Regions from separate parts of the Novosphingobium kaempferiae genome, predicted to be linked through region 1. Evidence: predicted binding sites of a transcription regulator. Region 1 holds the regulator's gene; each other region holds the start of a gene.
The links. The regulator LexA, encoded in region 1, represses DNA repair genes until DNA is damaged. The targets are predictions, from matches to a motif close to GTTCCNCNCTTGTTCT.
Positions count from the first base shown of each region.

Region 1 (10,413 bases):
CGACCCCAAGGAACGCGCCGAGCACCTCATGCTGCTCGACCTTGGCCGCAACGACGTGGGCCGCGTCGCCGCCGCCGGGACTGTCGAAGTGACCGACAGTTACACCATCGAGCGCTACAGCCACGTCATGCACATCGTGTCGAACGTCGTCGGCAAGCTCGACTCCGCGCATCACGACGCCATCGATGCGGTCTTTGCCGGGTTCCCCGCAGGCACCGTTTCGGGCGCCCCCAAGGTGCGCGCCTGCGAAGTCATCGCCGAACTCGAACCCGAAACGCGTGGCCCCTACGCGGGCGGCGTCGGCTACTTCGCGCCGGACGGTTCAGTGGATAGCTGCATCGTCCTGCGGACGGGACTGCTCAAGGACGGCGTTCTCCACGTTCAGGCCGGTGCCGGTATCGTGGCAGACAGCGATCCTGCCTACGAGCAGCGCGAGTGCGAAGCTAAGAGCGGCGCGCTGTTCGCCGCCGCGCGCGAAGCTATCCGCGTCGCGGGGGAACCGGGCTTCGGGCAATGACACGGCTTGCGGGGATTGCTGCTTTCGCGGCGCCTATACTCCTCGCAGCCTGTTCCTCCGAATCGGCTCCGCAGCCTCCCAAGCCACCGCCGCCGCCATGCGAAGGCGGCAGTTTCGAGGGCGCGAGTTTCACGCATTGCACAGCGGTGCCCGGCCGCCACACCATCCACGCGGTACTCGGGCCGAAGGACGGCGCACCGTACCGCAGCCTCTCGCAACTCGCGGTCAATCGGCCCGCCAAGAGCCACGAAGTCGCCTTCGCGATGAATGGCGGCATGTTCGACGCCGATGGCCAGCCCATCGGCTACTACGTGGAAGAAGGCGAGAAACGCCAAGCGCTCAACACCAACGAGGGCTGGGGCAACTTCCACATGCTGCCCAACGGCGTCTTCTACGGCGACGCGGGCGGCAACTGGCATGTGCGCAAATCCGACGATTTCGAGAAGTCAGTGACTGATCGCCCCGATTTCGGCACGCAGTCAGGCCCGATGCTGGTCATTGCAGGCAAGCTGCATCCCAGGATCGATGACGACGGCAAGTCCTTGAAACTGCGCAACGGCGTCGGCGTGGATGCCAGGGGCCGCGCGCATTTCGTGATCTCGGACGAGCCGGTCTCCTTCGGCAAGCTGGCCCGCTACTTCCGCGACGCCCTCAAATGCGACAACGCACTGTTCCTCGACGGCAGCGTTTCCTCGCTCTGGGATCCGGAACATGGCCGCGTCGATGGCGGTCCCCCGCTCGGCCCCTTGATCGTCGTCGAGAAAAGCGCAAAGGCACACAGATGATCCTCGTCATCGACAATTACGACAGCTTCACCTGGAACCTGGTCCATTACGTGATGGAACTCGGCGCCGAAGTGGAAGTCGTGCGCAACGACGCGCTCAGCGCAGGCCAGGCGATCTCCAGCGGAGCCAAGGGCTTCCTCATTTCGCCCGGCCCCTGCACGCCCAACGAGGCAGGCATCAGCCTCGATCTCGTCGGCGCGGCGGCCGATGCCGGGATGCCGCTGCTGGGCGTCTGCCTCGGCCATCAGTCGATCGGCCAGTATTTCGGCGGCAAGGTCGTGCGCGGCGGTCTGATGCACGGCAAGACCTCTCCGGTCACGCATGACGGAACCGGCGTTTTCGCAGGCCTCCCCTCGCCGTTCACGGCGACGCGCTATCACTCGCTGATCGTCGAGGACATTCCCGAGACGCTTGTCGTCAACGCGCGCTCGGACGACGGTCATATCATGGGCTTCCGCCACGCCAGCCTGCCTATCCACGGCGTCCAGTTCCACCCGGAAAGCATCGCCACCCAGCACGGTCACGCCATGCTCGCGAACTTCCTCAAGGCCTGCGGGATCGACGCCCGGCTTCCGGAACGGCTGGTTGTGCTGTGAGCCTGCCTGATCCCCGGCACCCGATACCCGAGGAAGAGGCCGAGATCGCCTTCGCCGCCATCCTCGACGGTGATGTCCCCGAATCCGAAATCGCCACCTTCCTGATCGCCCTATCCGATCGGGGAGAAACCGCGGGCGAGATCGCCGGCGCCGCGCGCGCCATGCGCGACCGCATGATCCCGGTGAAAGCCCCCGCCAACGCCATCGACGTCTGCGGCACCGGCGGCGATGGCCACCACACGCTCAACGTATCGACTGCGGTGTCGCTCGTCGTCGCGGCAGCGGGCGTTCCGGTCGCCAAGCACGGCAACCGCGCCGCCAGTTCTAAGGCGGGCGCAGCGGACACGCTCGAAGCGCTGGGGCTGGACCTCGATCGCGCGGTCGAGACCGCCGAATCTACCCTGTCCGAGATCGGTATCGGCTTCCTCTTCGCTGCCCGGCATCACCCGGCGCTCGGCCGCCTCATGCCGCTCCGGAAGTCGCTCGGCCGTCGCACGATCTTCAACCTGATGGGGCCGCTGGCCAATCCGGCGCAAGTATCGCGACAACTGGTCGGCATCGCGCGTCCCGCCTACGTGCCGATCTACGCCGACGCCCTGCTGCGCCTGGGCACCGAGCATTCGATGGTCATATCCGGCGACGAGGGGCTCGACGAACTGAGCCTCGCCGGCGGCAACGAAGTGGCCGACATTCGCAGCGGCGAACTGTCGATGCGACGTGTGACGCCGCAGGATGCCGGACTTCCGGTTGCTCCGGTGGAAGCCATCCGTGGCGGCGATCCGGCCTACAACGCCGAAGCCCTCAGCCGCCTTCTGCTCGGCGAACACGGTGCTTACCGTGACGCGGTCCTCCTGAATGCGGCAGGCGCGCTCATGGTCGCCGGAGAGGTCGATAGCTGGGCCGAAGGCGTCGAGGAAGCCGCCGAAACCATCGACAAGGGGCTGGCGAAAGCGCTGCTCGACTGCTGGATCGCGGCCACCCGCGCCTGACGAGGAATCCATGTCCGACAAGCTTACCGAAATCTGCGATACCAAGCGCGAGGAAGTCGCGGCCCGCAAGGTGCTCGCCACCCTGTCAGACCTCGATGCACGGGCTTCGCAGCAAACCGCGCCGCGCGGTTTCGAGGCAGCGCTTCGCGCAAAGGCCGCCGGCGACTACGCGCTGATTGCGGAAATCAAGAAAGCTTCACCATCCAAAGGATTGATCCGAGAAGATTTTCGTCCTTCAGAACACGCGGTCGCTTATGAAAAGGGCGGCGCAGCCTGCCTCTCGACCCTGACCGATGCACCCTATTTCCAGGGCCACGAGGATTTCCTGATCGCCGCCCGCGCCGCGTGTGCGCTGCCGGTAATCCGCAAGGACTTCATGATCGATCCGTGGCAGGTCGTCGAGGCCCGCGCCATCGGTGCCGACGCCATCCTCATCATCGTCGCTGCGCTGGACGACGTGCTCATGGCGGAGATCGAGGCTGCAGCGCACGAACGGGGGATGGACTGCCTCGTCGAAGTTCACAATGAATCCGAGATGGATCGTGCAAGCCGCTTGAAATCCAGACTTATCGGCGTGAACAATCGCGACCTGAAGCGCTTCGCAACCGATATCTCGACGACCGAGCGCCTCGCCCCGTTGGCACCGGAAGGCACGCTGCTCGTCAGCGAAAGTGGGATCAACACCCACGCCGATCTCGAACGCCTGTCCGCAAGCGGCGCACGCACGTTCCTCGTCGGTGAGAGCCTCATGCGTCAGGCCGACATCGAAGCCGCAACGCGGATGCTCCTTACCGGCATTTGATCCGGCCTGCCCGCTGTGTGAAGAGGGAGACGAAATGAGCAAGACCCTTACGCACATCGATTCCGAAGGCACGGCCCGCATGGTGGATGTAGGCGCCAAATCGCCTACACAACGCTTCGCAGTCGCTTCGGGGCGCATCACGATGTCGGCGGAGGCGCTGGATGCCATCAAGGCCGGAGATGCGCCGAAGGGCGATGTTCTTGGCACAGCGCGGATCGCCGGGATCATGGCGGCCAAGCGGACTGCCGACCTCATACCGATGTGCCATCCGCTCGCGCTGGATGCCGTGAACATCGACTTCACGTTCGAGGCCGATGCGATCCGCGCCACTGCGACTGCTTCGCTGACAGGCAAGACAGGCATAGAAATGGAAGCAATAACAGCGACTTCCATCGCACTCATAACGATTTACGACATGGCCAAAGCCTTGGACAAAAGCATGGTCATCGGCGAAATCCGCCTCGTCGAGAAGCGTGGCGGCAAGTCCGGCCACTGGAAAGCTGCAGGATGGACCGAGTAACCGCGCCCCCCCTTCCCCTGGAGGAAGCGCAGGCGCGGCTTCTTGCCTTGGCATCTCCGCTCACGATCGAGCACGTCGATGTGGAAGGCGCTCTCGGGCGATATCTCGCCGAGCCGCTCCATGCCCGCCGGACCCAGCCTGCGGCCAGCCTCTCAGCGATGGACGGTTATGCCGTCGCTGGTTTGAACCTCACCGGCCCCTGGCGTGTCGTGGGAGAAAGCGCGGCGGGTCATCCGTATATCGGCACTATCGCAATCGGCGAGGCCGTCCGCATCTCCACCGGCGCGGTGTTGCCCGCTGACGCATCGGCAGTAATTCTCCAAGAAGATCTGGCGCGCCATGGCGACGAGATATCGCTGACCGGCGAAGCGCCCGTTCCCGCAACGAAGCATATCCGCCCTCGCGGCATGGACTTCATCGAAGGCGCTGAAATCCTGCCTAGAGGCAAGCCGGTCGGTCCCGCACAGACGGCCCTCGCCATCGCGGCAGGACACAAGTACCTGCCCGTATCCCGCAAGCCCCGCGTCGTCATCATCGACAGCGGCGACGAACTTGCTGCCGACCCGGAGCACTGCGCGCCTCACCAAATCCCCGCCAGTAACGGCGCGATGCTCCTGGCTTTGGCGGGTTCAACCGCCGTCGATGCCCGGCGGATCGGCCCGGTTCCCGATACGATCAAGGCCATTACCTCCACTTTCGAGGCATCGTCCGACGCCGACCTCATCGTAACCAGCGGCGGAGCATCGGTAGGCGATCACGACCTCATCCGTCCCGCTCTCGAACGATGGGGTGCCAGCATCGATTTCTGGCGCGTGGCGATCAAGCCGGGCAAACCCATTCTAGTGGCCACGCGCGACACAAATGGCCGCCGCCAGATCGTGCTTGGACTTCCCGGAAATCCGGTGTCGAGCTACGTCACCGCCTATCATTTCATGCTACCCATGCTCCGCGCGATGCTTGGCGCTGCACAGCCATTACCGATGCACTTCACGGCCTCGTTAGGCGAACCGTTGCGTGCCAACGGAAAGCGTCGCGAATTCTTGCGCGGATGGTGGAATGGGGAAACCGTCATCGCCAATCCCTTGCAGGACAGCGGCGCACTTTCCTCCATTGCGGCCAGCAATGTCCTTATCGACCGCGCCGCATTTGCCGAAGACGCGCGGGTGAACGACAAGGTTCAAATCTATCTGCTTCAGAATGGCGGTATTGCTTAAGATCGTTTCGATTCGTTGCTTGATTGTTCCCTCAATGTTCACTACCAGAACAAACAAGGTCAGGTTTTCCCTGGTCCGGAGGTTACGAAAAGGCAGCGACAATGTTGACGCGCAAGCAGCACGAATTGCTCCGGTTCATCCAGACGCGTCTCGAAGACAGCGGCATTTCCCCGAGCTTCGAGGAAATGAAGGAAGCACTCGATCTCAAGTCGAAATCGGGCGTTCACCGGCTGATTTCTGCGCTGGAGGAGCGCGGCTTCATCCGCCGCCTGCCCAATCGTGCCCGCGCCCTAGAAGTGCTGCGCCAACCCGACAATGCCGGGACGAAGCCCTCGCGCGCCACGGCCACTAACGACGACACCGGCATCGCGGCGATTCAGCCTGCGCGAAGCGCGCCGCAGCCTGCCAATGACGTCATCGAAATCCCGCTGCACGGCCGCATCGCTGCCGGCGTACCGATCGAGGCGCTGGAAGGGCAGTCCATGCTACCTGTTCCCGCTGCGCTTCTCGGATCAGGAGAACACTACGCGCTCGAGGTTTCCGGCGACTCGATGGTCGAAGCCGGTATTCTCGATGGCGACTTTGCACTTGTGAAGCGCACCAACTCGGCGCGCGACGGCGAAATCGTCGTGGCCCTCATCCGTGGTGAAGAAGCGACGCTGAAGTATCTCCGGCGCGAATCTGGCATGGTTCGGCTTGACCCGGCCAATGCCGCGTACGAGCCGCAGATCTACGGACCGGATGAAGTCGAGGTCCAGGGCAAGCTCGCCGGCCTGCTTCGTCGCTACAATTGAAGTTCATTTGCTGAAGCCTGTTCGACCCATAGGATGAACGGGCTTCAATCCCAATTGCTGCCGCAGGTGCTTTGCCTTCATGACCGGCAGTAGTGGTGCGGGCATATGGCTTGCCTTACCGCCCAAGCCTTATGACGGCATGATATGTCGAATTGGCCGCAAGGCCTAGCGATGCGCACGCTTAACTGCCGTGTTGGGCGCCGCCGTTCGCCACCAGCCATGTTCGCCTTGCGTCTGAGCCACGGTTTCGATGCGCTGGTCTTCGATATAAACGGCAAGGCCACCGGTCTCGGCCAGCGAAGCGCGGTCGGCTTTGAGCCATCGAGGCTGGCAACTGCGCGGCAGCCATCGGTCGGCGATGACGATGTCGCTATGCTCGCAGGCGGCGACCAGGGCGCGTTCAGGCACTGCATCGCGGCCACGGGACACGAGAAGGCGACGGGTGATGCCGGAACGCCTGATCTCCAGAGTGCAGAAGTCCCGGTTGCAGACGGCGCCCGGCCAGCGGTCGAGCGGCATTGGCTCGCCTTCCATGCCAGCTTGTTCCATGAGGTTGTCCCGCGCGTAACCGCTCGCGCCATCTCGCAGGACGAAGAGGCGGCCGCCTGCAGGATCGACCAGACCGACATGACGGCCATCACCTGAAATCAGGATATCGGCAGGTGGAGCCAGCGCCAGCAGCCCCGTGCCGATCAGTGCCGGTGGCAGGCCCAGCCAACGGATTTGGCCGCTCCACAGGCCCAGCCAGAGTCCCCCAGCCACGAACAGGAGGAAGGCACCCGTTCCCGAGGCCGGAAGGAGGTTCACGGCTCCGGGTCGGGATGCGAACCAGTGCGCCAGGCCGGTGAGCAGATCGATGGCATGGCCCGCCAGCCACCACATCGGCGCACCTGCCCCGACCACATCCAGCAGGAGCGCGGCGGCCAGCAGCGGCATGACGACGAATGTCGACAGCGGGATCGCCACGACATTGGCGATCGCCCCGTACACGCCCGCTCGGTGGAAGTGGTACAGGCCGATCGGCATGAGCGCGAGGTCGATCACCACGCCGGTCAGCAGGAGCAGCCCGACATGGCGCAGCCCGCGCATCGCCAAGCCCTCGCCACGGGGGCCGAGGAAGTGCCGCACCGGCTCGGACGTCGTGACGGCGGCAAGCGCCAGCACCGCGCCGAAGCTCATCTGGAAGCTCGGGCCGGTCACCGCCTCCGGCCACAACAGCATCACGCAAAAAGCCGCGACGGCCAGCATTCGCAGCGACAGCGGCTCGCGACCGAGCGCCATGGCAGCGAGTACGAGCAGTGCGCCTATGCATGAGCGGACGGTCGGCACTTCGGCGCCTGACAGGAGCGTATAACCCACCCCCGCCAGCGCCCCCGCCCCCGCCGCCAGCACCAGCAACCTGACCCGCAGCGCCAGCCAGGGAAACAGTGCGAGCACCCTGATGACGATCAGGTAGACCGCACCCACCATCGCGCTCACATGCAGCCCGCTGATCGAAAGCAGATGCGCCAGCCCCGAATCGCGCATCGCTTCGTCGTCGGATCTGGAAATGCCGCCCCGATCGCCCGTGACGAAGGCAGCGGCCATACCACCGCGCCGTTCGCCGATGCGCTCGCGTATATGATCGGTGAGCGACTGGCGCAGACCGGAAAGCCATGCGTCGTCGTCCATGCCCGGTTCGATGACTTCGATCTCCCCGATCGCCGAACCCGTCGCCGCGATGCCCGAGAACCATGAGGTACGCGCGAAGTTGTATGCTCCCGGCAACATCGGCGGCGCGGGAGGCATGAGTCGTCCCTTGAATGCCACCAGATCGCCCGCCGAAAGCTCCGCGGTGGAGGCTTTTCCCGGCACGTTCACGCGCACCTTGATGGCGCGTCCGGTTTCCGGCTCGCGCATGGCGAGCGTCAGCCGGTCGCGCTCCAGTGCCGGTTGTGGTTCGACGCCCAGTACCCGACCTGTAAATGTCCCGGAAAGCGGCCGGGCGATGGGCGGTTGGCCGACCAGTTCGGACCGGCCCCACACCACGATGCATCCCGCCAGCACAAGCAGCGGCAGCACCTGAAGCGCCCGCATCGCATGAGGCCACGCATTGCACCAACGAAAGGACGCGCAAGCAATTGCAGAAACTGCAATACAAAGCCCACAAAAGCCCGCCCACCATGGCGCCGAAGGCAGCCAAAACCACGCAATTATGCCGGTTGCGAAGGCTACCGTGAGCCATGGAGCCCGATCGAATCCGGCCTGCGAAAGAAAACGCTCGACGACCGCCAAAACCCTCGACAAGACGCCTTCACCGGTCCATGGCCCATGCTGCAATGCAGCGGCTCCAGGCCCCTGCGGAGGCGGATTTTGACAAGTCGCGGCGTGGGTCCCCATGGCCGCCAATAGGACAGGAAGGTCGGGTAGATGGCAAGCGGCAGTGCATCGGGCGAAGCGACTGGCAAGGAGGCCCCAATGCTCCGCCCTGTCGTCACGCGCTTTGCTCCATCGCCGACCGGCTATCTCCACATTGGCGGCGCCCGCACGGCGCTGTTCAACTGGCTCTTCGCGCGCCACCATGGCGGCAAGTACCTCCTGCGCATCGAGGACACCGATCGCGCCCGTTCGACGGATTCTGCGATCGACGCGATCTTCGACGGCCTGTCGTGGCTTGGCCTCGACGGTGACGAGGCGCCGGTGTTCCAGTTCGCGCGTTCGGACCGCCATGCGCAAGTGGCCGCGCAGCTCATGGAGAGCGGCAACGCCTATCGCTGCTACCTGACCCAGGAAGAACTCGCCGAGCGCCGTCAGAAGGCGCAGGAAGAGCGCCGGCCGTTCCGCATCGACAGCGAATGGCGCGACGCCGATCCCTCGACCTGGCCCGCCGACCGTTCGTGGGTCGTGCGCGTCAAGGCGCCGCGTGACGGCGAGACGACGATCGAAGATCTCGTCCAGGGCTCCGTGACCGTGCAGAACGAGGAAATCGACGATTTCGTCATCCTGCGCAGCGACGGCACGCCGACCTACATGCTGGCCGTGGTGGTGGACGACAACGACATGGGCGTGACGCACGTCCTGCGCGGCGACGATCACCTCAACAACGCCTTCCGCCAGCTCGTAATCATCCGCGGCATGGGCTGGGACGTGCCGGTTTACGGCCACGTTCCGCTGATCCACGGTTCGGACGGCGCCAAGCTGTCGAAGCGCCACGGCGCGCTGGGCGTCGACGCCTATCGCGACGAGATGGGCCTGCTGCCCGAAGCGGTGTTCAACTACCTGCTGCGCCTCGGCTGGGGCCACGGTGATGAGGAAATCATCAGCCGCGAGCAGGCGATCGAATGGTTCGACATGGTCGACGTGGGCAAGAGCCCGTCGCGCTTCGACCTTGCCAAGCTACAGAATCTCAACGGGCATTATGTGCGCGAGGCCGACGACGTGCGGCTCGCAGGTCTCGTCGAAGCGCGCCTCGATGGCGTGGACGGCGATGGACCTGCCGACCTGCTGGTCCGCGCCATGCCCGTGCTCAAGGTCCGTGCAAAGGACCTGAACGAACTTGCAGAAGGCTCTGCCTTCCTCTTCGCCAAGCGCCCGCTCGCCATGAGCGAGAAGGCGCTGGCTCTCCTGACCGTCGAGGGGCGCGAGCGCCTTGCGGCGATTCACGAGCGCCTGTCCGGCCAGGCCGACTGGACTCTTGAGGCATTGGAAGCCAACCTGAAGGCAATGGCCGAGGCCCTCGGATTGGGACTCGGCAAGCTCGCGCAACCCTTGCGGGCAGCCCTGACGGGTCAGACGACTTCGCCGGGGATTTTCGACGTACTGGTACTGCTCGGACGGGAAGAGAGCCTCGCGCGCATTGGCGAGCAGGCACAGGTTCCCGCCGGGTCGCAGTCATAAGGAGATAATTGGTGGGTGATCAGGCTAAACTGAGCGCTGGTGGCGCGGACTTCGAATACCCGGTTCTCAAGGGCAGCGTTGGCCCGGATGTGATCGACATCCGCAAGCTCTACGGCCAGACGGGCAAGTTCACGTTCGACCCCGGCTTCACCTCGACCGCGAGCTGTGAATCGGCGCTGACGTACATCGACGGTGACGAAGGCGTTCTGCTTCATCGCGGCTACCCGATCGGCCAGCTGGCCGAACACTCGTCGTTCATGGAAACGAGCTACCTGCTCCTGAATGGTGAATTGCCGAGCAAGGATGAGCTCGCCACCTTC
Region 1 is NZ_CP089301.1:5,210,917-5,221,329, forward strand. Features, by position in the region: gene trpE (anthranilate synthase component I) at 1-517, shown strand, start outside; gene LO787_RS23635 (phosphodiester glycosidase family protein) at 514-1,302, shown strand; gene LO787_RS23640 (anthranilate synthase component II) at 1,299-1,898, shown strand; gene trpD (anthranilate phosphoribosyltransferase) at 1,895-2,887, shown strand; gene trpC (indole-3-glycerol phosphate synthase TrpC) at 2,898-3,689, shown strand; gene moaC (cyclic pyranopterin monophosphate synthase MoaC) at 3,724-4,209, shown strand; gene LO787_RS23660 (molybdopterin molybdotransferase MoeA) at 4,197-5,423, shown strand; gene lexA (transcriptional repressor LexA) at 5,525-6,217, shown strand; gene LO787_RS23670 (ComEC/Rec2 family competence protein) at 6,383-8,491, opposite strand; gene gltX (glutamate--tRNA ligase) at 8,627-10,093, shown strand; gene LO787_RS23680 (citrate synthase) at 10,105-10,413, shown strand, end outside.

Region 2 (8,619 bases), 1.2 Mb from region 1:
TGGGCAGAAATGTGCATGATTTGATCCTTTCGCAACGAAAAGGGCGGCTCCGACCTAGGTCGAAGCCGCCTCGCGATGGGTCATTGGGAAGATTGGAGGACCGTCGGTCCGGTGGTGGACACGGGCAATGCGGAGAGCCTTGGCGGAGCCCTTCCGAAAGGTGACCTCAGTTCGCCTTGGCGAAGAGCTTGCGCGCCTTTCCTTCGATTTCGAGCCTTGTGTCCTGATGGGACTTCGCCCGCGCGTGAGCGGTGATGCCCTGAACGAAGTCGAACAGGCTGGCGGGCGGGTGCCCCTCCTCGGCGATCACCGATTGGATGATCTTTGCCGTGTCGGACTTGGAGAAGCCGTTTTTGCGCAGGAAATTTTCGCGATCTTCACCGGTGCGTGCGACGATACGGCCACGTGCTGTCCTGATGCCTTCGACGAAGCTCGAGGCTGAGCTGTCGGCAAAGGTCTCGAGAGCGGGTGCGGCTTCATGGGCAAAACGGTTGGCTGCGAACTTGGAATGCCGGATCGAGATCTCCTTGAAATTTTCAACGCCCCACAAGTTGCGGTTCATACACACGGCGCGGAGGTAAAAAGTCGCGACTCCCAAAGTCTTGGAGCCGACTTCTGAGTTCCAGCAATAGAAGCCTCTAAAGAAGAGATCGGGCTCACCATTGGGCAATTTGCCAGCTTCGATGGGATGCGTGTCGTCGACCAGGAACAGGAAAACATCCCGATCCGATGCGTAGAGCGTAGTCGTCTCGCGGGTGACGTCCACATAGGGGTTGTATTGCATGGAACCCCAGTCGAGGACGCCGGGCACCTTCCAGCGTGTATCCGAAACGCCATTGCCAGCGATCTTCATGGCGGCTGCGACCAGCTCGTGATCCCAGATGCGTCCGTAATCAGGGCCGGTAACGGCCCGCAGTTCGGCGCGGCCTTCATGGGTCTTGAGCAATTTCACTTGTTCGTCCCGGTGGCTGAGCAGGCCGTGCTGGAGATTGATCCCGGCAAGAGCCGCCGGAAGATTGCGGAGATAGGAGGCGGGTGCGCCCACCAGACTGGAGAGCTGGCCGAAGGACCAGTTTGTCGGCGCGATCGGTTCCGCCTCGCCCGGAACGATAAGGCTCAGGCGCTCGGGGTTATCCATGCTCGCCTCGATACGCACGTCGCGGCTTTCGACCACGCGAGTGTGAGCGCGTTCGGCGCGGCGGCGCACATTGTCGTAAAGCGCATCGAGCGACAGGAACTTCTCGTCATCGGGACGCGAAAACCATTCGGACGAAACCCGCCCGATGTTGCGACCGCGGGTGATATCGACCTTGTATGCTCCGGAATCTCGAGGCGCATCATTTTGCTGAGCAAGCGTTGCCATGAGAGGATCTCCTTGATGTGAAGGCCAATCCGCTTCGGACAGGCCAATTCATCCCCACCCCCTTCCCTCCACCCACCGTTGGCGCCGAGAATTCAGTCGAAGGCGGCTTGCCTGCTCAGCCATTCGTGAAGCAGGCGCCCGTCAGGATCATATTGCGAGCCGATGGATGTCGGCATGGGTCACCCGTCATGACCTCGACGCGCTCTGAGCTGTTGGCGGGCCAGAGCCGTCCCCCAAATCAAATCCGTGTCATCGCCACGATCGCTTCGACCACCTCGTTCGACTGGTCCAGCGGCACGAATAGCCGGGTCCTGTACTGAATGACCTCGCTGAAGGCACCGCGCGCCTTCAGCCGCTCGTGATCTTCAGGCCGGTAATTGCGGATCTCGAGCCGGCGCGTGCCATTGACCAAAGCCGGCGCCAGGATTGCGCCACCAAGGCCCGGTGTCGCGATGCCCGGTCCTTTTTGAGCGGCCGCGATCATTTCAGTGCCGGTAAGTTCGAGCTTGCCATCAAGACCGAACGCCGACCGCAGGCCCGCACGGCATCAACCGGGATCAACCGCCCCAGGATCGACGTGCCCTCGCCATCATCGATCTGCCAGACACGAACGTCGTTTTTGTGGCAGCCGGTGCCAGACGGGAAGCAGGAGGCCGGTCGCGACACTGACGGTCTCGATTTCGACCCTCGCCTCGGTCTCGCTTGCCTCTGCCTCCCAAAGCTTTTGAAATTCATTGCGATCGATATCCTGCCAAAGGCTTGCCCGCATCGCGATCGCCTGCATGCGGGTCGCGCCGGTGTGGTTTCAGGCTGGTGGGAAGGGACGAGCGCAAACAGAGGGTGGGACATGGGGTCAAACTCCGGGTTGAATCTGGACCATCTCGGTCCGCCAGCCCTGCTCCCCCTTCCCTCCCAGCCGGGCTGCGGCAAAAGAGGAGGGCCGTGGCACGAGGCCGAGCCAGTCGAAGGAGCGATGCGGGAACGGCTGGATGAGGCGTTTACCGCCTATGTCAGAGCGAAATAGACTAGTGCGATCGAACGCCAAAAGCCCCGGGGCCGCAGCATCGCCACGACCCCGGAACTTTCAGGGGCGATCAGGCAGCCTGGGGCAGCTCGTCCTCAGTCGGATCATGCCCCTCGACGTTCACCGCCGACAGCTCGACTTCTTCGTCAACGATTGGCACCGGGGCGTAGCGCATGACATCGGGTACCCAGGCGAGCGCCGCATCCTGGATTCCCGCTTCGACCGGCACGGTGCCTGCGAAGATCTTCTCGGCCGAGGTCGCGAGATCGTGCTTCTTCGATGCTCCATAACGACTCGAAAGCTCCTGCCCGCCAATCTCGTCGAGATGGGCAAGGATCGCGGCCTTGCTGCTCAGGCGGTCGAAATAGTTGTTCGCGGTCGGGCGCCACCAGGCCGCGACGTCGATGTCGAGCTTGATGCCGAGATGATTGACGAAGGTGACCGCCTTGCTGTCCGCGGTGACCGCATGCAGCGTTCGGGCAACTGCCCAGGCGAGCCACGCCGCGCGCGCCTCGTCGGGAAGCGCGCAGAACGCGTCGTAGCGATGTCTGGTGTCGCCCGCCTCCGTCCAGCTGCGATCGAGCGCTTCGTCGATCTTGCCCCATTCCTCGGCGGCCAACGTACCGCTCTGGAACCCGGTCAGGGGCGACGAGGGCTTGTCGGCCGTGAGCTCGGTCGCGAGGTCATAACCGCCCGAATGCCGGGTCGCCTTGTCGACCATCCAGAAGGTACCCAGGTCGAGGGCGAAGCGCGGATCGCTGGCGATATGGACGCGCAGCAACTCGCTCTTCATCTCAGCCAGTTCCTGCGAAAGGCGTTGACTGTAGGTGGTCTTGCCCGCTGCAGCGACGACCGCAGTCTCGACCGCATCGTAGTCCCCGCCTTCCTCGAGGTTGTTTTCGTCGGCCTCTTCCTCGACCGGCGCGATGTAAAGCTGCTCGTGGAGCCGGGGCTCTCCGTCATGACCAATGACGACATAGGCGAGCGCCCCGGCCTTCTGCTCGTCGGTCAGAATCGGCGCCGGGTTTTCGATCGAGCGATATTCCGTCTCGAGCAACTCGACATGGTTCGCCAGGTCGGCCCGGCCCTCTCCATCGGCCTCATCCCAGGCCTCGTTGGCCGCTTCGATTTCAACCGCGAGTTGCTCGAGACGCGCCTGCTGTTCGGTGGTCAGCTCGGGCGTTTCGCCCTTGAGCGGGCGCAGATCCCAGGTCTCGTTATAGGTGACATGAGTCGCGGGGATGATCCGGACTTCCGCCAACCCCTCGCGTTCGCGCAGCGTTTCGGCCGCGACCGCCAGCTTGTCCGCAACAAGACGATTGAGGAGGTGACCATCGATCCAGCGCTCGGTGGTCGAGTCGGAGAAGAGGTCCAAATCTACCCGGCCGCCTGCCTCGATATACGCGTCGCGTCCGACCAGCAGCGCCTTGGGATCGCTGCCGACATATGTGTCTTCGGCGAGCTGGCGTTTGATCTCGTTGACGTTGGTCCGGTAGTAGCCGTCCTTGAGCAGTTCGAAGACTTCCGCCTGCCGCGCCCGGTCGCTGTTGCTGGCGTAGGCCACCGCCACGTTCAGCGTAATCTCGCCGTTGTGCAGTGCCTCGAAGACCGGATCGGCGAGATCAGCGAGGCGAAGCCGGCTGCGAACAAAACGCTCGGTGAGACCGAAGCGCTTGGCCACGTCCTCGGGCGTCTTGCCCTCGCTTTCGATGATGTCCTGGAAGGCCCGGCATGTGTCAGCCGGATTCATGGTGAGATTGAAGAAATTCTCCTCGAGGCTGGTCTCGATCGCGTCCTTCGCGTTGCCCAGAACCAGCACGGCGAGCTGATAGTCGGCGTCGAACACGCCCTTGGCGATCAGTCGATGGACCGCATCGAGGCGGCGGCCGCCGGCAATGATACGGTAGTGCCCCTTCTTTCGCGAAACGGGCACGCCGATGAGGTTCTGGCGCACGCCCTTCGCAGCGATGTTCGCCTCGAGCTGGGCATCGGCCACCGCATCGCTGACAGTGCGCACGTTGCTCGGCGACTTGGCGAGATTCGATGCCCGAACAAGGATAGGAAGTTGGGTCATGTCGGTAGTCTCCTGGCGGTGACAGCCTGACCGTCAGGCCCCTTGCCGCCACCACTCCCCCACTCCCTCCCCTCCGACCCGAAGCACGTCGTTCCAGTCCTTGAAAAGTCCGGGCGGGAACGCGGTCTCGATTGTGCGGCCCGGTCGTCCGTGAGATTGCATTGCCTTCATACTGCCGAGCACACCGGCCGGATCATTGTCGGGAAACAACATCAGCCTTGTCACGTTCGAGGGGATCGTGACTTGATGGAGGCGGTCGCTGCCAAGTGTCGCCCAGACCGGGATACCGAACAGCATCATAGCCGACAGCGCTGTCTCGACACCTTCGGCAAGCCCCAGCTCCGAGGTGGCCTCGGCCAGCATCACCGCAGCATTTGCCGGCCGCCCCAGCGTCATGCGAGGATCCGGCAGATCGCGTGCGCGCCGCGCGTCCTTCCGATCGAAGAAGGTTCGCTGGATCGCGTGGAAGCGCTTGCTGCCGAACGCATCGACCTCGCACAAGGCGGCTATCATCGCGGGGCGATATTCGAGCGCGGAGCCGAGCCCGATCGGGGTGCGCGGATGGAAACGCAGAGCTTGGGGCAGGATCGTAATGTGGCGCCGCCGAAGGTAGAACTGCGCGGGGGTTCCGAAAATCTCTGCCGCCTCTTCCCACACTGCCAGGGCACGCCGGCGGCGCCATAACTCCGGGCTCATCCACCCGCCGGGCGCAGTTTGGTATTCACCGCGTGAGAGGGCTTCTCCGGTTAAAGTGCGCACCGCGCGGATCACATCGCGGGTGTCGCAGCCGGCGAAACATTTAAAGAGCAAGGCTCGCTCACCTACCCGGACCGAGAGGCTAGGTCGCCGATCATCGTGGGCAGGGCACCGGCATAGGCCTTTCCCGGGCCGCCAGGTTCCGCCAAGGCGCGTCACGATTTCGGCGCCCAGGGCTTCGAGGTCGGGATTTCTTAAAGAGCAGTGAAAGAACATGGGAACGCTCCTGTCCAGAAATGCGCCGTGCCGCCACCTCGAGCGGCGGTCCGGTGGCGATTGAAGGGTATGGAGTATCGAGGATGACCCTCAGCGCGGTGCCCACTGACAGCTGCACAAGCGGGCATCGGAAATTGCCAGGGGCGCTTCGCCAACCCTGCTGTCGGCGGTTCGCCACATGTTCGCGGACCTGGGCACCGGTTGCGGCGATGCGTGAGGTTGAATGGCGGGAGGGTCGCCGGCAGACGCACGACGCTGCTGGCTGGAAGGGGGACGGATTATGCCGCCCTTCAGACATCCTTTTCGCTGTCGACGCCATCAAGGGCAACAAGCGCAAGCGAGATTTCGCGCACTACGTCGCAAACGGGGATGCCGAAGCGCTGGGCAATCGTTTCGAATGTGAGTTCGTCGTGACAATGCGCGATAAAGATGGCGCGTGTCATCTTTGGCAAGCTGTCCAGGGTTTCCTGCATGCGGGCGATCTGCCTCGCCATGGGGGTGACGCTAACACGTGGACCATCGCCGGATCGGTGACCCGCCCGGCCCGGCGCATGCGGTAATGACAGTACGGTACCGATGCGCCATTGCTGCGGCGCTTTGGGTTCAGGCTTAAGGGTCGCCACTGGGCGGGCTGAAAGTGCCCTCAGCGCAGGGAGCGCGGCCTTGACACGTGATCGCATGATCTTCCGACTTCCCCGGCGGATGATATCCAGAAGGCGTCGCGGTGGTCTGACGACCGCGCGAATGTATTTGCGCAGTATATGGCCATGCTTGGTTGTCATGGGTGGGCTCCCGGAGAGTAAACCTACCGGTTCCGCCCCCCTTCCCTCCTGTGCCACGCTCCGTCGAAAGATATGGTTTCTGGGCAAGTAAGGATACGTGAGCTACGCCGTCCGGTATTTACCTCCGCCGGATTATGGAGTTACGTCTGAACGATAAATTTTGGTGAGCGGGAGAGAAGATAGAGTTGACCTGCAACCTGCGGCTGGCCGGGGGCAGGTCCTACGCAGGAGACCGTAGTGGACAAGCACGCGATGACTTGGGTCCGTGAAAATGAGGCGCTGCTGCAGCGCCTCACTCCCCGCCAGCGAGACTGCTTGCGACTGGTCGCGAACGGCTATCGAACCAAGGAGATCGCAATCAAGCTGGGGATCTCCGTCGGCGTTGCGTACAAACATATCTCTTCTGCCTGCCAGACGCTTGGTGTGCCCGCCCGCGGACAGGCGGCTCGCTACCTCGCGCTTTGGGAGCAGCAACTTTCCGAGGATGAAATGGGTAAGAAATTACCCCCCCAGTTTCTGGGTGTTTCCGATCCGGCTGATCTTCCCTCAGGTGTGACCGTCACCAACGACGCGGACACACCTGCAATCGAGCTCACAGAGCAGCAGCAAGATCACTTCGTTGTCTCAGCTGTTCCAGGTTTGATGGACCTCGTGCCGATGCGTATTCGCGGGAGATCGCAGAATGACCTGACGACCGTCCATACCATGATCGTCATCGGCGCTATGACCCTCGGGACTATCGTCGGGGTCGGATCCGCCGCATCGCTGCTCACGGGACTGACCAGTCTGCTGCGTCCCTGAGCACCTTTTCATCCAATCGCATTCGCCCGTCTCCCAAAGGAGCGGAAAAGGAGAAACCATGCGTGCTCAACGCCAAGCCATTGCCCGTACGGTCGCCGAGCGACTTTTCGCCGCCGAAGACGCCCTTGATCTCGCAGTGGCCCGTATTGCCGAGTTGAACGCCGCGTTGCCTTTGGCCCGGCTTGATGGCCGGATATCAGCGATCGTCGGTCAGGATGCTATCCTGAGTTCGGCATCTGCCTTGATGCTGGTGGTCGAAACGCGCAGCAAGATCGTCGCGGCCCATGCGAACCTCAAGTATGCCAGTGACGAGATCGGGTTGCCCCCGACCAGCTATGGCGATCTCATCAAACCGAATTCGGCCGAGTTGCCACAGCTGCACGTAGTCTGAAACCCAGGGCGGGCCGCGCAAAGCCGCCCGCCCCTATTCCTGGGGGGTTCGTGACAAGACATCTCCTGTTTTTTGGGCTGCTCGCATTCAGCACGCTTTACGCGCTGATCCGAGGCGGCAGGCCGGAGCAGATCGGCGCGCTGACTCTCTTTGCGGGCGCCTGGACCAGCGCTCTGATGGTGAAGCCGGCGGGATCACGCTTCTATCAGATCGAGACCGGCATCCTCGTGACCGACGTTGCGATATGGGGTATATTTCTATGGCTTTCCATCCGAAGTACCCGCTTCTGGCCGCTTTGGATCACGGCGCTTCTTGGAGCAGAAGTGCTGGTTCACATTGGCGTTCTCTTCGCGCCCGGCTCGGACTGGGCGGCCTACATGACAGCTGCGGCGATGTGGAGCTGGATCGCACAGGTCCTTCTGCTCGTGGCAACCCGGCGGCACTGCAGACGGTTGGGTCTGTGGGGTGCCGACGCATCCTGGAAGACCTGATCGGCATCACTCACCCCGAGCATGCCGGATTCATGTCTTCACAGTTGCTGGGCAGGTTCGGTTCACTGGGAGGTACGCTGGCCGCGCGGCGCCGCGACCGCACGATGATCCTGGGTGATGCGAGCATGGTCAAAGAGACGTTTCAGCGCGTATCCGCCGCCGTCCGACACCTGCTGCGAGACCAGATCGCAGCCCGCCCCCTGCTTCCAGGCGACACGCATGTGGTGAATTATTTGCGCGGTGTGATGGCATTCGATCCCGTCGAACAATTCCGGATACTTTTCCTGAATGCAAGCAACGAACTCATCGCGGACGAAGTGATGGCCGTCGGAAAGGTTTCGGCAGTGCACGTCTATCCACGCGAGGTCATGAAACGATGTATTGAGCTGGGAGCGACCGCCATCATCCTTGCACACAACCGACCGTCGGGAAATCCGGAACCCTTACAGATCGATCGTGATACAACGGGTCGCATCGCTCAGGCAGCAAGGTCTCTCGACATTATCATCCACGACCACTTTATCGTCGCGCGGGGCGGCGTGGTAAGTTTCCGGCGTGCCGGATATCTGAAATGAACGGGCCACTTTTCTCGCCTCCACCGCCTTGTTGCGGCTGCGCTGTCGCCTGGCACTTGCTGTCAGATCGCCGGGACCAACACCTGCCACATATCAGGACAGTGGCGTGGAAATGATAGGAGCGACGCCTTTGCCGGACGGGGGCA
Region 2 is NZ_CP089301.1:671,720-680,338, forward strand. Features, by position in the region: gene LO787_RS03295 (hypothetical protein) at 1-17, opposite strand, end outside; gene LO787_RS03300 (DUF932 domain-containing protein) at 167-1,363, opposite strand; gene LO787_RS03305 (hypothetical protein) at 1,602-1,847, opposite strand; gene LO787_RS03310 (hypothetical protein) at 1,953-2,147, opposite strand; gene LO787_RS03315 (ParB/RepB/Spo0J family partition protein) at 2,458-4,461, opposite strand; gene LO787_RS03320 (DUF7146 domain-containing protein) at 4,495-5,433, opposite strand; gene LO787_RS03325 (RNA polymerase sigma factor) at 5,724-6,215, opposite strand; gene LO787_RS03330 (helix-turn-helix domain-containing protein) at 6,453-7,016, shown strand; gene LO787_RS03335 (hypothetical protein) at 7,075-7,407, shown strand; gene LO787_RS03340 (hypothetical protein) at 7,458-7,898, shown strand; gene LO787_RS03345 (JAB domain-containing protein) at 7,931-8,473, shown strand.
Region 2: a site for LexA is predicted at 5,603-5,618, ahead of LO787_RS03320 (DUF7146 domain-containing protein). Genes of this name have one in related genera too.

Region 3 (10,413 bases), 1.8 Mb from region 1:
TCGCCCTCGCCGCTGACCTGTCCGCCGCAGCATTGCCGGTCCGCATCGCCCGCGCCGAAGTGGAGCGCCTCGTCTGGCGTCTGTTCGCCGCGCTCGCCGGATCAACCGCGCCGGGCGAGCGACTCGACCTCGGCTGGAGCCTGCATGGCGACATGGTCGATCTCAGCGTCACCCTGCCCGCCGTCCTCGCCGAGCGCGGGCCTGACGCCCTGTTCGATGCCGTCGCGGGAGAACGCGGACAGTCGCTCGCTGCTGGAATGTTCGGGATAGGCTTCACCCTGCGCCTCGCGGCTGCGGAAGCCTCCGCAGCCGGGGGCCTGCTTGGTCGCGTCGAGAACCGGCTCCACCTGTCGCTCCCCGCCTTGACCGGGACAGACACTGGGAATAGCAGTTCGGCAACTTTTCCGCAGTAATTCCTTGGGGATGCGCTCCATAGAGGAAACCGAACCGTTGCCGGGACCGAATCTCCTGGAGCCGCCGGGCAGGCAGGCTTTCGCCTCGTTTTCCGGGGATTTCGGCCAGCGCTTCATCGTCACCGTCGACACCGAGGAGGAGTTCGACTGGTCGGCCCCGCTCGACCGTGACACGCACAGCGTCGTCACCGTCCCAGCCCTGCGCAAGTTCCAGCAGTTCTGCGAAGGCTTCGGCGTCGTCCCATCGTACCTGATCGACTGGCCGGTGGCGGACTCCTCCTTCGCTCCCGAAGCGATCGGCGACGCCGTGTCGAACGGGCGCGCCGAAGTCGGCGTGCAGCTCCATCCCTGGGTGAGCCCGCCCTTCGTCGAGGAAGTGAACGAGCGCAACAGCTACGCGGGCAATCTTCCCTTCGAACTCGAACGCGAAAAGCTCCACACCCTGCGCGACCGCATCGAGCGCGCCTTCGGCACCGCCCCGCGCAGCTATCGCGCCGGGCGCTACGGCCTTGGCCCGCGCACGGCGGAAATCCTCATGGAATGTGGGATCGCCGTGGATACCTCGGTGCGCGCGCGATTCGACTACAGCGGCACCAACGGTCCCAATTACCGCGAGCACCCGCTGCGTCCCTATTGGGTGGATGCGGAACGCCGCCTGCTCGAAATGCCGCTGACGACCGTCTACTGGGGACCGCTGCGCCAGGTCGGCAACATCATCTACCCCCACCTCTGGCGCGCACCTTCCGTGCGCGGCGTACTGGCACGCACGGGTCTTCTCGAACGCATCCCGCTGACACCCGAAGGCATCACCGCCGAGGAAGCGCTACGCGGCGTGGACATCGCGATCGACGAAGGCCTGCCGGTGCTGGTCTTCTCCTTCCACAGCCCCTCGCTGGCGACCGGCCACACGCCTTACGTCCGCAACGAAGCCGATCTCGACGCGCTCTATGACTGGTGGCGCGCCCTGTTCACCCACCTCGCGCGGCGCGGCATCAAGCCCACAAGCATCGGCGAAATCATGAACTCTGTGCAACGCGGATAGAACGCCGCTTGCCTGATCCGTCGCGCCAAGCTAACGGGCTTGGCACCGGCCCTCGTCGATGGGGCCGGCCCGGCACGGGGGCCTGTAGCTCAGCGGTTAGAGCTGGCCGCTCATAACGGCTAGGTCGCGGGTTCGAATCCTGCCGGGCCCACCAATGCTGGAACGTCCTTCGCCCCAAGAAGTGACGAACATCGACAAACCCCAGGTCGGGGAGTGGCGCAGCCCGGTAGCGCGCCTGCTTTGGGAGCAGGATGTCGCAGGTTCGAATCCTGTCTCCCCGACCATTTCCCTTTTTCGTTCGAAACGGCGGCGGTCTGCAAAGGCCGCGACGACCGGGACGCCGGTCGCCGCGACCACTGCCGGTGACAGGGGGTTAGCCAGGGGCTGTACCCGTCGGCAGCGATGGCAGTCTCTTCCGCCAAGCCTTTCGAACCTATCCCGATTTCCCGGACATGGTGACTCACCATGCCTGCCTTGCATCGCCATAATTTAGAACATATAAGGAACGAATGTCCCGTTCCTCCGTCATGGAGCGTCTCGAGATTCTCGCGGACGCAGCCAAGTACGATGCATCTTGCGCCTCGTCAGGCACCGCCAAGCGCAACAGCCGCGACGGGCGCGGGCTGGGTTCGACCGAAGGCATGGGCATCTGCCACGCCTATGCCCCGGACGGCCGATGCATTTCGCTGCTCAAGCTGCTGCTGACGAACCACTGCATCTTCGACTGCCATTACTGCATCAACCGCAAGAGTTCGAACGTCCGGCGCGCGCGCTTTACGCCGCAGGAGGTGGTGGACCTCACGCTATCGTTCTATCGCCGCAACTACATCGAGGGACTGTTCCTCTCATCCGGCATCGTGAAGTCGTCCAGCCACACGATGGAGCAGATGATCGAAGTCGCGCGTATCCTGCGCGAAGAGCATGACTTCCGCGGCTATATCCACCTCAAGACGATCCCCGAGGCCGACCCCGAACTGGTGGCGCAGGCAGGTCTGTGGGCCGACCGCGTGTCCATCAATGTCGAACTGCCGACCGACAGCGGCCTCGCCCGGCTTGCCCCTGACAAGAGCGGCGCGACGATCGAAGGCGCGATGGGCAAGCTTTCGGGCGCGATCATCGAAGCGCACGATGCGCAGAAGCGGTTTCGCAAGGCGCCGGTCTTCGCGCCTGCCGGGCAATCCACGCAGATGATTGTGGGCGCGGACGGAGCGAGCGACGCGCAGATCGTCGGCAAGGCGAGTTCGCTTTACGACCGGTTCTCGCTAAAGCGCGTCTATTACTCCGCCTTCAGTCCGATCCCGGAAGCGAGCGCAGTATTACCACTGAAGCGCCCGCCGCTGATGCGCGAGCATCGGCTATACCAGTCAGACTGGCTGATGCGTTTCTATGGCTTTGCGCCGCGGGAAGTGCAGCAGGCGGCGGGAGCCGACGGCATGCTGCCGCTCGACATCGACCCCAAGCTGGCCTGGGCCCTCAAGTTCCGCGAACGCTTCCCGGTGGACCTCAACCGCGCCCCGCGTGAGGCGATGCTGCGGGTGCCGGGGCTTGGGGTGAAGGCGGTCGATGCGATCATCGTCGCGCGGCGTCATCGCGCGCTTCGGCTGGACGACGTTGCCCGGCTGACAGTCTCGGTCCGGAAGCTGCGCCCCTTCATCGTCACGACGGACTGGTGCCCCACGCTGCTCACCGATCGCGCGGACTTGCGGGCGATGTTGGCCCCGCCAGCCGAGCAGATGGAACTCTTCGCGTGATCGCGGCGAACCTTCGCGAGCCCGATGACTTCGAGGCTTGGCGTGCAGAGGCGCGAAGACTGATCGAATGCGGCACACCGCCGGAGCAGGCCGCATGGAGCGATGGGACCGGCGAAGCCGATCTCTTTGCAGACGCGCCGTCCGCCTCGATGCCGGACAATGCGTCGCGCGAAGTGCGTGCGAGCCGGGCTTTCATAGATCTGGCGCGCAGCGTCATCCTTCACACCGAACCGTCGCGGCTGGCGCTGCTCTACAGGATGCTGTGGCGGCTGCAGGAGCACCCTCGCCTGCTAGACGACGCGGCGGACCGCGATGTCGTAGCGCTGGAACGACTGGCCCAGCAGGTGCGGCGCGACATCCACAAGATGCGGGCTTTTGTCCGGTTCCGGATCGCAAGGGACGAGGATGGCGCGGAGCGCTACGTCGCCTGGTTCGAACCCGAACACCGGATCGAACGCGCCAATGCCGATTTCTTCGTCAACCGGTTCACCAGCCAGCGCTGGTCGATCCTGACGCCGCGCATGTCTCTGCACTGGGACGGCGCGGCCCTGCTGGAAGGCCCGCCCGCGTCCCGTGGTGACGCCCCCGCAGAAGACGCGACCGAGGAATTATGGCTCGGCTACTACCGGTCGATCTTCAATCCGGCGCGTCTCAAGGTCGGCATGATGGTGAAGGAGATGCCCCGCCGATACTGGAAGAACCTTCCCGAAGCGCGCCAGATACCCGACCTCATCGCCGGCGCTCACAAGCGGGAGGCAGCCATGATCGCCACCGGAGCAGACCTGTTCGAAGCGGAGGCAGCGCCCTCCAGTCTCGACGCCGTCGCCAGCGGCATCGCCCAATGCCGCCGCTGCCCGATCGGCTGCACCGGCACCCGTGCCGTCATGGGCGAAGGTCCGCGCGAAGCAGATCTGATGATCGTCGGAGAGCAACCCGGCGATAGCGAGGAGCAGGAAGGCCGCCCCTTTGTCGGCCCCGCAGGCCAGCTTCTCGACCGCGCACTGAACGAGGCGGGCGTGGATCGCGCCCGGGCCTACGTCACCAATGCGGTAAAGCACTTCAAGTTCACGCCACGCGGCAAGCGCCGTCTGCATCAGACACCGACGGCAGGCGAGATCGACATCTGCCGATGGTGGCTCGACGCCGAGCGGGCGCTGGTCAGGCCGAGAGTGGTGCTGGCTCTGGGCGCCAGCAGCGCTCGCGGGCTACTGGGGAGAACGCCATCGATCGGGCGCGAACGCGGGCAGGCCATCGCTCTTCCCGATGGCACCCAAGTCTGGCTGACCGCGCATCCCAGCTATCTCCTGCGGCTCGACGGCGAGGCACGCGAGCGCGAACATGCGCGGTTCGCCAGCGATCTCGCGGGACTGGCCGGACTGCTTGCCAGCGACCAAGTTCCACAGAGTTATCCACAAGCATAACTGCGCTCATGCAACTCAATGCCGACATAAGCATTCTCTCATAGGTAATAATTCGAAGGGGAATGCACATGGCAAGCGAATGCATGGCTTACCGCGACGCCAAGGGCGGACTGCACAGCAGCGCCGAACGTGCGACTTTGGAAGACCTCGCCGCCGTCCTCGGCCGCGTTGGCGATGAAGGTGGCATGACCTCCGGCGTTGCGCGCATGATCTTCGACAAGCGCGCCGAGATCGAGCGAATCTTCGCCGAGCATGACTCGATGGTGGAAGCAGCGCCACAGAAGCCGCTCGGCAAGGAAACTAACGGACACATACGCGCAGTGAACTGAACACAAAATATGGTCCGTCGCCCCGGAGCACCTTCGGGACGACGGTACTTCCCCGAATGCTTTCGAACGTCTATCAGGCTGGCCGACTACAGTAGCCAAGCCCTTCAGTGACCGCAGAACCCTCCCCCGCCGCAGGCCTTGAAGCGGCTTTTCTCGAGAATCGGGAAAAGCTGCTCAGATTCCTGCGCGCGCGCGGCGCCGGGGATGCTGCGGAGGATCTGGTCCAGGAAGTCTGGCTGAAGATCACCGCAAGCCGCCCCGGCCCGGTCGCCTCCCCGCTGTCCTATCTCTTCCGCACCGCCGACCTGCTGATGATCGATCGGTTTCGTTCCGCCCGGCAATCCGGCGCGCGCGATCGGGACTGGACGGAGATCAATGCCGGCGATCCGCCCGGCGTCTCGGCAGAACCCTCGCCTGAACGCCGCATGGCCGCCGCGCAGGAAGCCGCGAACGTGCTCGCGCTGCTCGACGGCCTCGGCCCTCGAGTGGCGACGATCTTCCGCCGCCATCGCATCGAAGGCGCGCAGCAGAAGGTGATCGCCGCCGACCTCGGCGTCAGCCTCAGCACGGTGGAAGCCGACCTGCGCGTGGCATATCGGGCGCTCAGCGAATGGAAGGAGCGGTCGCAATGATCCCCGCGCGATGCATCGGGGTAAGGCTCCGACCGAACGTCTCCGTCTATGTCGCAGAAGGAGCGCCCTATGGCGAACGACATGGCGAATGACATGACTATTCGGGACGAAGCGCTCGGCTGGGCGGTGCGTGCGGGCGACCCCGCATTCGCCGACTGGGAGGCGTTCACCCTCTGGCTGGAAGCCGACCCTGCCCATGCGCGCGCCTATGACGCGGTGACCGCAGCGGTGGACGATGCGACCACGCTACTGACCGAGGCTGGTCCTGCGAACGACGATCATGTCGCCGTCGATGCGCCGATCCGCCGCCGCCCGTGGCTGGCGAGCGCAATCGCCGCAAGTATCGCGGTGGTCGGCGCCTTCTGGGCATTCCAGGGGACGCAGCGCGATCTCTACACGGTCGAGACCGCGCTCGGCGAAACCCGCCGTGTCACGCTCGATGCCGATACGCGGGTGGAACTGGCGGGCGGCACCGCGGTCGAGTTCGATCGCAAGGACAAGCGCTACGCCCGCCTCCAGAACGGGCAGGCCCTGTTCACGGTGCGGCACGACGCCGCGCATCCCTTCGAGGTCGCGGTAGGCGACGAGCGACTGGTCGACATCGGCACCGTGTTCGACGTGCGCCACGATGCGAGCGGCCTTAGCGTCGCCGTATCCGAAGGCGCGGTGCAATACGATCCCGATGGCGCCGACGTGCGCGTGTCTCCCGGCGAAGTACTTCGCCGCCGGGCGGGCGCGAGCGACTACACCCTCACCCGCCTGCCTGCCGAACAGGTCGGCGAGTGGCGCGACGGGCGCCTGACTTTCGAGGCCGCGTCGCTCGAGGAAGTCGCCGCGCAGTTGAAGAGCGCGACCGGCATCGATTACGTCGCCGCAAGCGGCGGGACGGCTGCGGTTTCCGGCTCGATCCTCGTGGCCCCGTTGCGCAAGGATCCCGCCGCAATCGGTCCGCTGCTCGGCCTTTCCGTGCGCTCCCAGAACGGTCGCTGGGTGATCGGCTCTCGCTGACGGAATGCGCAAGGGCGCCTGGATCGTGGCGGCCGCGATGGCCATGCCCGCTACCGCCTTCGCGCAGAAGGCGATGGTGGACGTGCGCCCAGGTTCCGTGGGTCAGGTTGCCATCGAACTCGCGCGGCAGACCCGCTCAAGCATCGTCGTCGCCGACGCTGCAGTAGCCCGGCGCATGGTGCCCGCGATCCGTGGCCGCATGGATGCCGCAGAGGCCGTGCGCCGACTTGCTCGCAAGGCTGGTGGACGGGCAATCGCGGTCGCGCCCGGAGCGTGGCGCATCGAAGCTGCGGCCATTGCCCGCCCTGCGCCCGCACCGCGCCCCGCCTCGGTTCGTCCGGTTCCGGTGCCGACCGATGACGATGCCGCCGATCCGATCGTCGTCGTCGCTTCCAAGCGCGATCTCACCATCGGGCAGATTCCGGGGCAGGTCTCGGTACTCGACGGGGAATCGCTGGAAGCGGGCGGCATCGGCGGAACCGAGAAGATCACCCAGCGCGTCGCCACGGTGACGTCCACGCACCTCGGCAGCGGACGCAACAAGCTGTTCATCCGAGGCATCGCCGATTCTAGCTTCACCGGCCCGACGCAGGCCACCGTGGGCCAGTACCTCGGCGACCTGCGCCTCAGCTACAACGCGCCGGACCCGGACCTGCGCCTTTCCGACATGGCCCGCGTCGAGGTGCTCGAAGGTCCGCAGGGCACGCTCTACGGCGCAGGTTCGCTTGGCGGCATCATCCGCCTCGTTCCCAACCCGCCGGTGGTGGGCGATACCAGCGGATCCGTGGCGGTCGGCGGCTCGCTGACGCAAAACGGCGCGCCAGGCGGCGACGCGGCGGGCATGGTCAACGTGCCGGTGAGCGAGACGGTCGCCTTCCGCGCCAACTTCGACGTGGCGACCCTCGGCGGCTACATCGACAAGCCGCTGCTTCGTCGCAAGGACGTCAACCGCACCAGCATCGTCGGAGGCCGCGCCGCGCTTCGCGCCGAGATCGCGCCGGACTGGACGGTCGACCTGATCGGCCTCGGCCAGTCCACCGACGCGCGCGACAGCCAGTACGCCGGGCGCGACGCCGAGCCGCCGCTTTCCAGCAATGCGCGGGTTCGTGAGGGATCGGACGCAGACTACCTGATGGGGCAGTTCGTGATCTCGGGCCGGATCGGCGAAGTCCGCGTGCGCTCGACGACGGGCGCGGTGCGGCAGCATCTGGAGGAGCGCTACGATGCGACGGTCGATCCGGCCGACCTGCGCCGCTTCTCGCAGGAGAACCGCACGCGCATGATCGCGCACGAAACGCGGTTGTGGCAGCCTGCGACCAACGGCTTCGGCTGGCTGGTCGGCGCCAGCTACACGCACAACCGCACCGTGCTGACGCGCAGTTTCGAGAATTTCGTGAGCACCACCGCCGCTACCGGCGTGCGCAACACGATCGATGAATTCACGCTCTATGCCGAGGCCAGTCTGCGCATCAGACCGGGCCTCACTGCGACCGCTGGCGGGCGCATTACCCATTCGCGCCTCGGCGGATCGGGCGAGGACGTGCTGCCCGCCGTGACCGAAAGTCTGGCCTTCGCGCGCGCTGCAACGACCGCGGACCGCACCTCCACCGCCGTCCTGCCCTCGATCGCGCTCAACGCCGAAGTGCTGGACGCGACGACCCTCTATATGCGCTATCAGGAGGGTTTCCGCCCCGGCGGCTTCGCGATCGAGAGCGATTTCGTGCGCCGCTTCAAAAGCGACCGCACCGGCACCTGGGAATTCGGAGTCAAGCACGGCACGCCGGGCGTCAGTCCGTTCGACCTTGCCGCGAGCGTATCGTACACCCGCTGGCGCGACATCCAGGCCGACTTCATCGACAACTCCGGCCTGCCGAGCACGGCCAACATCGGCGACGGCCGCGTCTGGTCCGCCAGCGCCACGGCGGGCGTGGAACTGGCGCATGGCCTGCGCCTCGAAGCCGGCGCGACATGGAACAGGAGTGCGGTCGACAAGCCACCAACGGAACTGCTCGGCCTCGTCGCACGCGCCATGCCGGTGAGCGGCGCCTCTGGGCCATCGCTCGTCGATGCCACGCTCGCCCGCTCGATGCAGGTGCCAAACATCGCGCAGTTCTCGGGTCGGATGAGCCTCGGCTGGAACCGCGAGATCGGCGACGATATGCGCCTCGCCGCCAATGGTTGGGTCAGCTATGTAGGCAAATCACGCCTCGGCATCGGCCCGGAACTGGGCGATCCGCAAGGTGACTACCTCGACAGCGGTGCGGACATGCGCATCGGCACCGAGCGCTACGGCGTGACGCTGACGCTGAACAACATCACCAATTCGCGCGGCAACCGTTTCTCGCTCGGCACCCCGTTCGGCACCGGGCGCGACCAGACCACGCCGCTGCGCCCGCGCACCATCCGGCTCGGGCTCGACGCGCGCTTTTAATTCGCGCTTCGGGAACTTTTTTCCAAGGCTGCCGCAGGACGGCTCCGTCTCAGGGTCAATACCGACCTCGATAGGGACGAAGATGCCTTCCAAGCTGACTGCCAAGACACTTCTCGCCACGACGGCCGTGTTCGCGATCGCGACCGCCGCGCATGCCGAGGACGTGAAGACCAAGCTCACTGCCCCGATCCGCACCTCGACGATCAAGAGCGGCGCTGCGGACGCAATCAACATCACCAAGGACGGCTCCGTCGTCGTCTCCTCGGGTACTGCGGTCACGCAGGACAGCAACCACGCGATCGCCAACGGCGGCACGATCAGCATCACCAATGCAAATGGCGCGATCGGTATCGACTCCATTGCTGGCGCTAACGGTGACATCACCAACACCGGCACGATCACCGTCGACGAGAGCTACGCTCCGACCGACACCGACAAGGACGGCGACCTCGACGGTCCCTTCGCGCTGGGCTCCAATCGCGTCGGCATTCGCACGCAGGGCGACCACACCGGCAAGCTCACGCAGAGCGGCACGATCACGGTCAAGGGCAACGACTCGGCAGGCATCCTGCTCGGCGGCAAGCTGACCGGCGCCTTCACGCACGACGGCACCACCACCGTTCTCGGCGATCGCTCTATCGGCGTTTCCGCGCAGGGCATCGACGGCAACGTCCGCCTCGCGGGCTCGGTTTCGGCGCAGGGCAAGGATGCCATCGGCGCACGCTTCGCCGGTGACGTGAACGGCGCGATGGTCGTCCAGGGCACTATTGCCGCGACCGGCTATCGCTACACTACCGCTCCGGCCGATCCGTCGAAGCTTGATGCCGACGATCTCCTCCAGGGCGGCTCGGCCCTGCTCGTTGAAGGCAACGTAACCGGTGGCATCGTGCTCGCCGCAGCGCCCAAGGTCGATGCAGCCAAGCCTGACTCCGACGGCGACGGCATCGACGACTCCAAGGAAGGCACCGCGAAGGTCGCCTCGTTCGGCGCCGCGCCCGCCATGCAGATCGGCGCGACGGATCACGCCGTCACTATCGGCCCGGTAGCCAGCACCGCCAGCAAGTTCGGCCTCATCATCGAAGGTTCGGTCGAGGGTAACGGCGTCTATGCGGGCGTCGCCGGTAACGGCCTCGTCGTCGGCGGTCGCGGTGGCGCGGTAACGATCGCCAACGGCATCGGCATTTCGGGCTCCGTGCTGGCAACCGCCAACGGGGCGAACGCAACGGCACTGCGGATCGCGACCGGCGCTACCACGCCACTGCTCCAGAACACCGGCACCATCGGTGCGGCCAGCGGCAGCGCCGACAACGCTCTGGCTACCGCCGTGCGCATCGACGCCGGCGGCAACCTGCCGACGATCCGCAACAGCGGCGTCATCAAGGCGAC
Region 3 is NZ_CP089301.1:3,389,768-3,400,180, reverse strand. Features, by position in the region: gene LO787_RS15445 (sensor histidine kinase) at 1-413, shown strand, start outside; gene LO787_RS15440 (polysaccharide deacetylase family protein) at 451-1,455, shown strand; tRNA gene LO787_RS15435 (tRNA-Ile) at 1,534-1,609, shown strand; tRNA gene LO787_RS15430 (tRNA-Pro) at 1,663-1,739, shown strand; gene LO787_RS15425 (putative DNA modification/repair radical SAM protein) at 1,965-3,206, shown strand; gene LO787_RS15420 (UdgX family uracil-DNA binding protein) at 3,203-4,627, shown strand; gene LO787_RS15415 (hypothetical protein) at 4,711-4,956, shown strand; gene LO787_RS15410 (RNA polymerase sigma factor) at 5,064-5,588, shown strand; gene LO787_RS15405 (FecR family protein) at 5,658-6,596, shown strand; gene LO787_RS15400 (TonB-dependent receptor) at 6,601-9,027, shown strand; gene LO787_RS15395 (autotransporter outer membrane beta-barrel domain-containing protein) at 9,110-10,413, shown strand, end outside.
Region 3: a site for LexA is predicted at 1,947-1,962, ahead of LO787_RS15425 (putative DNA modification/repair radical SAM protein). Genes of this name have one in related genera too.